One region of the Sporomusa aerivorans genome, then DNA from elsewhere that is predicted to be linked to it. Evidence: a T-box and tRNA genes for the amino acid it is inferred to sense, from the RefSeq annotation. Region 1 holds a T-box; the other holds one or more tRNA genes.
What was found. The T-box of region 1 lies ahead of ileS (isoleucine--tRNA ligase). A T-box ahead of a tRNA ligase gene usually reads a tRNA of that ligase, here a tRNA-Ile.
Positions count from the first base shown of each region.

Region 1 (4,836 bases):
GGCAAACGGCATCGACCCGGAATCATACCAGCAGTCGATGACTTCACTGACTCGCTGCATCCTTTTGCCGCAATGATGGCAATTCATCTGTACTTTGTCAATGTATGGCTTATGCAGGTCGATGCCATCAGGCACATCCAACCCCTTTTCCTTAAGTTCCGCTATGCTGCCGATGCATTCCTTATGTCCGCATTCGCATTCCCAAATCGGCAAAGGTGTGCCCCAGTAGCGCTCACGGCTGAGCCCCCAGTCTATTACGTTTTCCAGGAAATTGCCGAAACGGCCTTTTCTGATGTTATCCGGATACCAGTTAATCTTGTCGTTATTTTCTAAGAGCTTATCCCGCAACGATGACATTCTGACAAACCAGGATATGCGGGGATAATATAAAAGCGTGGTATCGCAGCGCCAGCAGAATGGATAGGAATGCAGATATTTTTCCGCCTTATACAGAACACCATTTTCTTGAAGGAATGCCAGTATCTTTTCATCAGCTTTCTTGACAAATGTCCCCTGCCAGAGAGTCACTTCTTCCACAAAATTACCTTGCGCATCCACCAGATTTACGAGCGGCAGATCATGCTTTTGTCCAACCCGGTTGTCATCTTCCCCATAAGCCGGAGCGATATGCACAGTTCCTGTACCGTCACTCAGAGTAACAAAATCTCCGTGCACAACATAATAAGCTTTTTTCTCCGGTTGAGTGAAACGGAACATCGGCTCATATTCCCTGCCCAGCAATTCTTCCCCTTTGAACTCGCGCACCAGTTCGTATTCGCCTTCCAGGCAGTTTAGCAGTTCTTTCGCCAGAATTAAATGCTCTTCTTTATTGGTAACTTCAACATAATCATAGGCCCGGTTAACAGCCAACGCTACATTGCTGGGCAGTGTCCACGGGGTAGTCGTCCAAACGAGAATCGCGGTATTTTCCCCTTTGAGTCTGAATTTGACATAGGCCGAATTGTCTTTAACATCCTTATAGCCCTGTGCCACTTCATGAGAAGACAAAGCGGTGCCGCAACGCGGGCAATACGGAACAATTTTGTGTCCGTTATATAATAAATCTTTATCCCAAAGTTGCTTCAACGACCACCAAACCGATTCAATATATTTGTTATGGTAGGTAACATACGGGTTCTCCATGTCAATCCAAAATGCCACCCGTTCCGACATTTCCTTCCATTGTGCAGCATAGGCAAACACGCTTTCTTTGCACTTTTTCACAAAATCTTCAACGCCATATTTTTCAATTTCCGGCTTGCCGGAAATGCCCAGCTTCTTCTCAACTTCAAGTTCAACCGGCAGGCCATGTGTATCCCAGCCGGCTTTTCGCAAAACCCTATATCCCTTCATGACCTTATATCGTGGAATGAGATCTTTTATAACCCGGGTAACGACGTGACCGATGTGCGGAGCGCCATTTGCAGTCGGCGGTCCGTCATAAAATGTAAAATACTCCTTGCCCGCGTTCATGTTAAAGCTTTTGGCAATGACCTTTTTCTCTTCCCATAAGGCCAGTATTGATTTTTCCATTTCTACAAAATTATTTTTGGGACTTACTTTCTTATACATATTCTGTTGCTCCTTCCTCTTTTGCTAAACGCTTCAAAGTCTTGTATACCGGAGAATATCTATAATAAAGAAAACACGGCTTGCGCCGAGCCTTTGGCGAAAGCGGAAGCCGATGTTGCCCTTATCCAGGCGAAAGTTATACTTTCTATCAGGAGAACAAAAACGCTTCGTCCATTAGTCAGGACGAAGCGTTTACTTCGTTATACCACCTTAATATTCTCAGGTACTGCATACCTTATCCTTTAACGCAGGAATACGGATTAACCTACTAAGCATTCAGTCATCAGCTCTCAGGTGATTTTCTTCCGGCAACTCCCTGCAGGTTCTCAGCACTCCCCGCTCTCTGTACGGTTCTATTCCCGCAATACTCTTCCTGTTCACAGCTTTTCAAGAAATTATATTAAAATGTTATTCAAGATTATACTTCTTCAATTGAGGAATGTCAAACTTTCCTGCTCAATTATCCGTGGCGTTTGTCAAAAGGTACTTTAACAAGACTAGGGACGGTGGTTGCGTCTTTATCTCATAAGACGAACCACCGTCTCTGCGTCTAACTTTTTAATTGCCTTACTTGTTCCTTGCTCATCTTCATTTGTGGGGCTGATTGTAATATATTAGCAACAGCCATGACCTGTCCGCAAGCAATTATACACCCGCGAAGCTTATCTGCGGTTAGGCCAGTTGCTAAAATTGACAGACTTACTTAGAGTTGAACTCTTAATTCCGGCGGGAAACAACACCTGAAAACTACTTCCTTTCCCCAACTGACTGACTACCGCAATATTACCGTCATGTGCCTGCACAATCCATTTTGCGATAGCAAGACCAAGCCCAAATCCGCCCTTTTGCCGGGTTCTGGCCTGATCCACCCGGCAAAAGCGTTCGAAGATCTTCTGTTGGTCCTCCGCGTTTATGCCAATGCCGGTATCCTTTACAGATAATTGTACCATTTTATTAACCAGCTCCTCCGTAAGCTGTAAGCTTACATGAACAGCCCCGTCCCGCGGAGTATATTTTATCGCATTATCTAAAAGAAGTGTTAATAATTGCACCAGACGTTCCCGGTCAGCATAAATCATAGCCTGCTCGGGCACTTCCAAGGTAAGCGAAATTGCCTTATCCTGCGCTCGCTGTTCAAACTTTCTGACTACCCGTTTTGCTTCAAAACAAAAATCGAATAGACTTTTATCAATCTCAACCGTACCGGAATCTGCCCTGGCTAAAGTTAACATATCGCCAACCAATCTAGACAATCGGTTCATTTCATCTCTAATATCAGCTAATAATTGAACTGAAAAAGGAGACATCTTGTCCCCCTCCCGTTTATCAATAATTTCAAGTGCGGAACGAACAATGCTGAGAGGGGTACGAAGTTCATGAGAAGCATCGTCGACAAATTGCCTTTGACGTTCTAACGATCTACGTATTGGTATAATGGCTCTACTGGCTAAAAAGTGAGAAGCGAAAGCAACAACAATCATAAATAAGCCAACAGAAATACTTAATGCATGAACTAACTCACTTAAAAAGCTGTTATAAGCCTCAAGATTTTTTCCGGCATACAAGGTTCCTACAAAATTACTATCAAGATACACGGGATACGCCGCTACGGCAACCGAGATATTTTTTCCGTTAAATGTACTAATCTCAACAATATCACTATATATACCTTCCCATTGTGAAGCTTTCTTGTAAATTTCCTGCTGTATTTCAAGAGGCTCAGTAGTATTTCTCGCTTGTCCATTTGCATCTACAAAAAAGTAAAATATATTCCCGGGAACATCAATTGACCTGTGGCTGGGAGAAAAATTATTCCTGCTATTATTGCGGACATGGAATTCCTGCATGAACCAGTTCATATGTGCATTTGTTTCGTTCTGCGCCAGCATTATTACTTCTTCTTTTTGTTCTTTAATAAGTTGCATTGACAATAACAAATAGAGAATAAGCATACAGCCCAACAAGGATACTACTGTAATCCCGCTATAAAGTAACATCAGCCGGTTATACACTCTATGTAGCATATTTTTGCCCCGTTTTTAAAATTTGTACCCTACACCCCATACATTGCTGATAAACGATGGCCTTCCAGGTATATCAATCTTCTTACGAAGCAAACGAATATAGGCGTCAAGATTATTATCCGTTACGTCACTTTCCAATCCCCAAACCCGGTTAATTAAAAATTCCCTTGATAAAACTTTGCCTTTGTTGTCAGCCAACAGCTCCAGTAACTGAAATTCACGATTGGATAACTGTACTGTTGCATTGTCGCGTGTTAACGTTCTATTGGCACGGTTAAGAACCATGTCATAGACAGACAGCACTTCATCGGCGACAAACACTCTAGTTCGTCTGAATAAAGAACGAATACGGGCAAATAATTCGCTAAACTCAAACGGTTTAACCATGTAATCATCGGCCCCGGCATCCAGCCCGGCAACCCGGTCGGCCACTTTATCTCTCGCTGTTAACATTAAAATCGGAATGTAATTCTGATTGGTTCTAATTTGTCGGCACAGTTCTATGCCGCTAAGCCCAGCCAGCATCCAGTCAAGAATCAATAAATCATAGTGCTTCTGGCCTGACAGCCTAAGAACTTTATCTCCATTCACTCGCCAATCAACACTGTGTCCTTCAGATTCCATCATGTACTTAACAAGTTTTCCCAATCTTTCGTCATCTTCAGCCAGCAGAATATTCATAACCTATTCACTCCAACCGGATTTTATGAAGATAAGATTGCCTTTATTTAAATTATATCACGTAATACTGAAAAAAAGCTGAAATTCGGAAAAATTTGTATTTTAAGCATAAATTTGCAAGTCTCATTAGCTATATGTTTGAACTTTCAGTACTTTTTCAGAATTTTAGGCTAAAATTTAATTATAGAATATATATGCAACAGCGACTGAAATCATATAGCTGCAGATTCATTTTAATAGATTCAAGCAATCACCCTATTCTACTTTAGCAGCGCTTGTAGAAAAAATATCGCCGGGGAGCTGTACAGAACCTTTCGTTCCCCGAGTAAATGAAAGGAGGAAAAACTATGGAGAATGCAATTACTGCTCACAACAAAGTCAGCAAACCGGACTCTGCTGCAGACACGATTCTTAGATGCTGCGCTGTTGTGCTAATACTTTGTTTTGGCTTATTGGCTAACTATCTTTAGCTACGGTAACATTAACCGACTCAGACAACCTATATTCCTTTACACAAACCCGACATGCCGGCGGCATCATAATAATTAGCGCCAGCTAC
Region 1 is NZ_CP156926.1:1,989,220-1,994,055, reverse strand. It holds gene ileS (isoleucine--tRNA ligase) at 1-1,572, opposite strand, end outside; T-box leader at 1,749-1,962, opposite strand; gene SATMO3_RS09070 (sensor histidine kinase) at 2,235-3,596, opposite strand; gene SATMO3_RS09065 (response regulator transcription factor) at 3,612-4,277, opposite strand; gene SATMO3_RS09060 (hypothetical protein) at 4,625-4,747, shown strand.

Region 2 (4,836 bases), 1.3 Mb from region 1:
ACCGCTGCCGGGTCCGGTGTTTTGCAGTAAATAGTCGTCATAGGCCACTTCTTCATAGGGATGGGCGGCAAGCATAGCGCTGACTACCTGTGAACGTATACTCAGCGGTATAATTGTCTCCAGGCGATATTCTTCCACATATTCAAGCTTATTCTGCTCACCGATATATGGGGATGTGCCTGCGAGCGGTAAGAATGTTCCGACACCCTGAGTCTGAAAAGTACAATGGCTATAGTTGCCGATATGTCCTGCGCCTGCCGCTGTCATTGCGGCCCGCACTGTTTCCACATGGGAAACAGGAACAAAAACTACCAGCTTATGCAGCTTCTCCTGGTAAACCGTTGTCAATGGCACAACGTTCCGGAGATTGAGTTTCCTGGCTAGCACATCATTTACGCCCCCTGGCGCACTGTCAAGATTGGTATGGGCAGCATATACCGCGACATCCTTCTTAATGAGGGACGCCAGCATATTACCCTGCGGCGAATCGGTGCGAATTCGGGTAAGGCCTTTAAAGAGTAATGGATGATGGGCAACAATCATATCTGCCTGTACCGCAATTGCTTCCTCAACAACTGCTGTATCCACGTCAAGCGTTACCAGTACTTTATGTATGTCCTGATCCGGCCTGCCTATCAGCAGCCCGACATTATCCCAGCTTTCCGCAAAATGTTTCGGGGCCAGTTGTTCCACTTCGGCAATAATATCACGACACTTTACAGACATGCTATCCTATCCTCCAGTTCATTGAGCCTGCGGGTGTACTCTCTGTACTTCTCAGAATTAATTACTTCACTGCCGCCTGCCGCCATCGCGGCAACAACATTTCGCAAATGGTCAATCAGTTCCTGAATGTGCTGCTTTAAGAGTGGTGGTTTTGTTTGCCAGAGCAAAGGCCCTATTTCATTCAGGATAGGTTCCACAGGTTGCATTTCTCCGGGCTCAGCCGCAATAATCTGGTATAACTTGCCCTCTTCCTGCACAAGTTGTTCATCTATGATTATCCAATTGTTAACGTATAGCCAGGTTCTGACAAGGGATGCTGCAATCATTGGCTGCAAAATAAGACGCTTCAATGTTGCTGTTACTTCCGGCCGTGCACTTAAAATCTCAATGATATTTGCACCACCCATGCCAGCGATAACAGCAACATCGGCTTCACCGGGCCGGAGCACTTCCAGGCCATTTCCCTGACGGACAGAAATTGCATGGTCCAGATGGTAAGCGGCAACAGCCCCTTGCGCCGATAAGTACGGACCATGATGAACATCACCGGCAATGGCACTGGCAGTAATTTTTTGCTGCATAAGATATATCGGTAAATAGGCATGATCAGTGCCAATATCTGCAATAGTGACTCCTGTTGGCACCATGTTGGCAATTGTTTGCAATCGTTGACCTAATTTCACGTAATAATCCTCCCGGCAGGTTTTCTTTGATAGTATTTCGCTTCCCGGCTATAAAATCCTTCGGTAATTTACCATAGAAAAAACCTGCGAATCAATTCGCAGGTTTTTTTCTATGGTGGGCGATGACAGGATCGAACTGCCGACATCCTGCTTGTAAGGCAGGCGCTCTCCTGGCTGAGCTAATCGCCCATATCTAGATAATAAAGGAATACCCTTCCTCACTTCCGCTCGGAAGTAAGCGACTCACTCAGGTTCTCATTTCGCCTATCGGCTCGTGAGAACCTGGTTCGCTGCTTATGGTGACCCGTAAGGGAATCGAACCCTTGATACCGCCGTGAAAGGGCGGTGTCTTAACCGCTTGACCAACGGGCCATAAATAGTATACTGTATTCAGGTTGCAGTTAGCGGTAACTACATTTTGCTGCAGTATCCAGCGCCCTGTTTACTGATAACTGATAACTGAATTGGTGGGCCCACCTGGGATCGAACCAGGGACCAGCCGGTTATGAGCCGGCTGCTCTACCGCTGAGCTATAGGCCCTAAAGATGTTAAAACAGGTTTTCCGAAGAAAGCCTGTTTTACTAACGTAATAACTGGCTCCTCGAGTAGGACTCGAACCTACGACCGATCGGTTAACAGCCGATTGCTCTACCAACTGAGCTATCGAGGAATATCGCCAACGTTGATTATTATAAAGCAATGTCTTTATTACGTCAAGAGTTTATTCAGTTTTATTCAAGAAAATCTTTCAGTTTCTTACTGCGGCTGGGATGACGCAGTTTACGAAGGGCCTTGGCTTCTATTTGACGAATACGCTCACGGGTAACGCCAAAATATTGTCCTACTTCTTCAAGAGTACGGGCCCGGCCATCGTCTAAACCAAAACGGAGACGCAGGACTTTTTCTTCCCGCGGAGTCAACGTTTCCAACACTTCTTCCAACTGTTCCTTAAGCAGCATGAATGATGCAGCTTCAGCAGGAGCCGGTGCATCCTGATCTTCAATAAAGTCGCCTAAATGGGAATCTTCCTCTTCCCCGATGGGTGTTTCCAGTGAAACTGGTTCCTGGGCAATTTTCATAATTTCCCGTACCCGTTCAACACTGACATCCATTGCTTTGGCCACTTCTTCAGGTGAAGGCTCACGGCCCAGTTCTTGCAGCAGTTGCCGTGACACTCTGATAAGTTTGTTGATAGTTTCCACCATATGAACAGGGATACGAATGGTTCTTGCCTGGTCAGCGATGGCTCTGGTAATCGCCTGGCGTATCCACCAGGTGGCATAGGTACTAAACTTATACCCCTTATTGTAGTCAAATTTTTCTACAGCCTTAATTAACCCCAGGTTACCCTCCTGGATAAGGTCAAGAAACAGCATACCGCGCCCAACATAACGTTTAGCAATACTTACCACTAAGCGTAAATTCGCCTCAGCAAGACGGCGTTTAGCTTCCTCATCCCCTTGCTCCATGCGCTTGGCCAGTTTAATTTCTTCGTCCGCAGTTAAGAGCGGTACCCGGCCAATCTCTTTAAGGTACATCCGAACAGGATCATCAATGCTAATGCCTTCAGGAATGGTAAGATCTATATCTACTTCTTCGGCAGTTGATTCAATCTCGGACATATCTGGACCTTCGATCAATTCAACATCCGGGACTTCGTCTACAATCTCAATACCCTTGTTATTAAAAATTTCATACATGTCATCAATTTCGTCAGGGCTCATATCTTCAGTTTGCATAGTATCCATAATTTCAGAATATGTCAACATACCACGCTTTTTCCCTTTGTGTAACAACTCATTGACTTGTTCGCCCGGTGCATTTTTTTTATCAGCCATAGTTTTCCCCCCTTCCTTTGGCAATAGACAGTGATACAAAATTCCATGCTTGTTTATTAATGGTGTAATTTGCTAATTTCATGTTTAATTCGCTGACTTTCCGCAAGTTCCTGCAGAAAGCTACTATCCCCCATGCGTTCTAATTCATCGGCCATAAGCCGGTGTTGTTCATATAAGACTGTTAAATGTGCCAAGCGGATGGTTTTTATACAGTCGTCCGCAAACTTGACTACATCATCAAACTGTATCTCCATTAACATAATATGTGAAAACTCACTATTTGCTTTTTCCGTTAAATCGTTTACCATAGCATTGAGATTTGCCTGCGTTATATTTTTCTCCATATTATACGCATTAAATATGAAATTAATAATCTCTTGCTGTAAGGCTCCTTGTATTTCTTGTGGCGAAATTTTTGCAAATACATAGGGAACAAGCGATAAATCTTCGCACATCAGTCTGATAAGCTGCCGTTCAGCCTGTACAACCGCTGGAGCCGGTTGCTTATATAAGAGTGCAATATTAATAGTTTTCCCGTTATTTACATTTTTATCCTTTTTCACTTGAACAATATACTTTGATATTTCACTGCGTAAAGCACTTTCATCTACAGATAGTGTTTGCGACAAGCGGGTTATATGTGCATTAACCTCTACTGCATTATCTGCTTCCGCCAGAATAGGGGCTAATTTGCCGACTACGGCGATCTTACCCTGAACAGTAGAATAATCATCTGCTTTTAGCGCCTGCGCAAGCTGATAGTCCAGAAGCGGCTGAGCAGAAGTTAAAAGCCCTGAAAAAGCGGCGCTACCATGTCTTCTGACAAATTCATCAGGATCTTTGCCATCAGGTACAGACACCACTTTAATCGCTGCCCCCATGGTACGCACAGTGCTTAGTGCCCGGAGCGTGGCATTCTGACCAGCGGCATCACTATCGTAAGAGAACAGTAATTCGGCGTTCAGCTTTATTAGATTCCTCGCCTGTTCTGAAGTAAACGCAGTCCCTAAGGAAGCAACTACATTGCGGATGCCATGAGTATACAGAGTTAGCACATCCATATAACCTTCAACTATAATCACCTGGCCTGTATCACGAATATGTTTATAAGCGTTATCAAAACCGTATAACACATGACGTTTATTAAAAACTTGTGTTTCCGGTGAATTAAGGTATTTCGGCTGGGTATTGTCCAGAACTCTGCCGCCAAAACCAATTACCCGTCCCCGGATATCATTTATTGGAAACATAATCCGATTACGAAAACGGTCGTAAACACCATCGCCGGAAGTACGGGCAACCGTTAGTCCTGCTTTAAGCACTATATCCAGTTCAATACCTCTGTCACTGAATGTTGATGATAGTTTATCCCATAACGGTGGAGCGAACCCCAGCTTAAAAAAATCAATCCATTCAGTGGAAATACCACGGCTTGCTAAATATTCCCGCGCCGGTTGGCCGAATTTAGTCTTGGTCAGACAAGCATGAAAAAAGTCCCTCGCCAATTCATTAACCTGATATATTCTAGCAAGTTCCTGTTCTCTGGCTTGTTCACGCGGCGACTTTTCTTTTTCCGGTATAGGGATATT
Region 2 is NZ_CP156926.1:3,305,835-3,310,670, reverse strand. It holds gene SATMO3_RS15675 (Nif3-like dinuclear metal center hexameric protein) at 1-726, opposite strand, end outside; gene SATMO3_RS15670 (tRNA (adenine(22)-N(1))-methyltransferase TrmK) at 717-1,409, opposite strand; tRNA gene SATMO3_RS15665 (tRNA-Val) at 1,523-1,598, opposite strand; tRNA gene SATMO3_RS15660 (tRNA-Glu) at 1,707-1,781, opposite strand; tRNA gene SATMO3_RS15655 (tRNA-Ile) at 1,875-1,949, opposite strand; tRNA gene SATMO3_RS15650 (tRNA-Asn) at 2,004-2,079, opposite strand; gene rpoD (RNA polymerase sigma factor RpoD) at 2,141-3,247, opposite strand; gene dnaG (DNA primase) at 3,304-4,836, opposite strand, start outside.
Region 2: it encodes a tRNA-Ile, which carries the amino acid that the T-box ahead of ileS (isoleucine--tRNA ligase) is inferred to sense. The anticodon was not compared.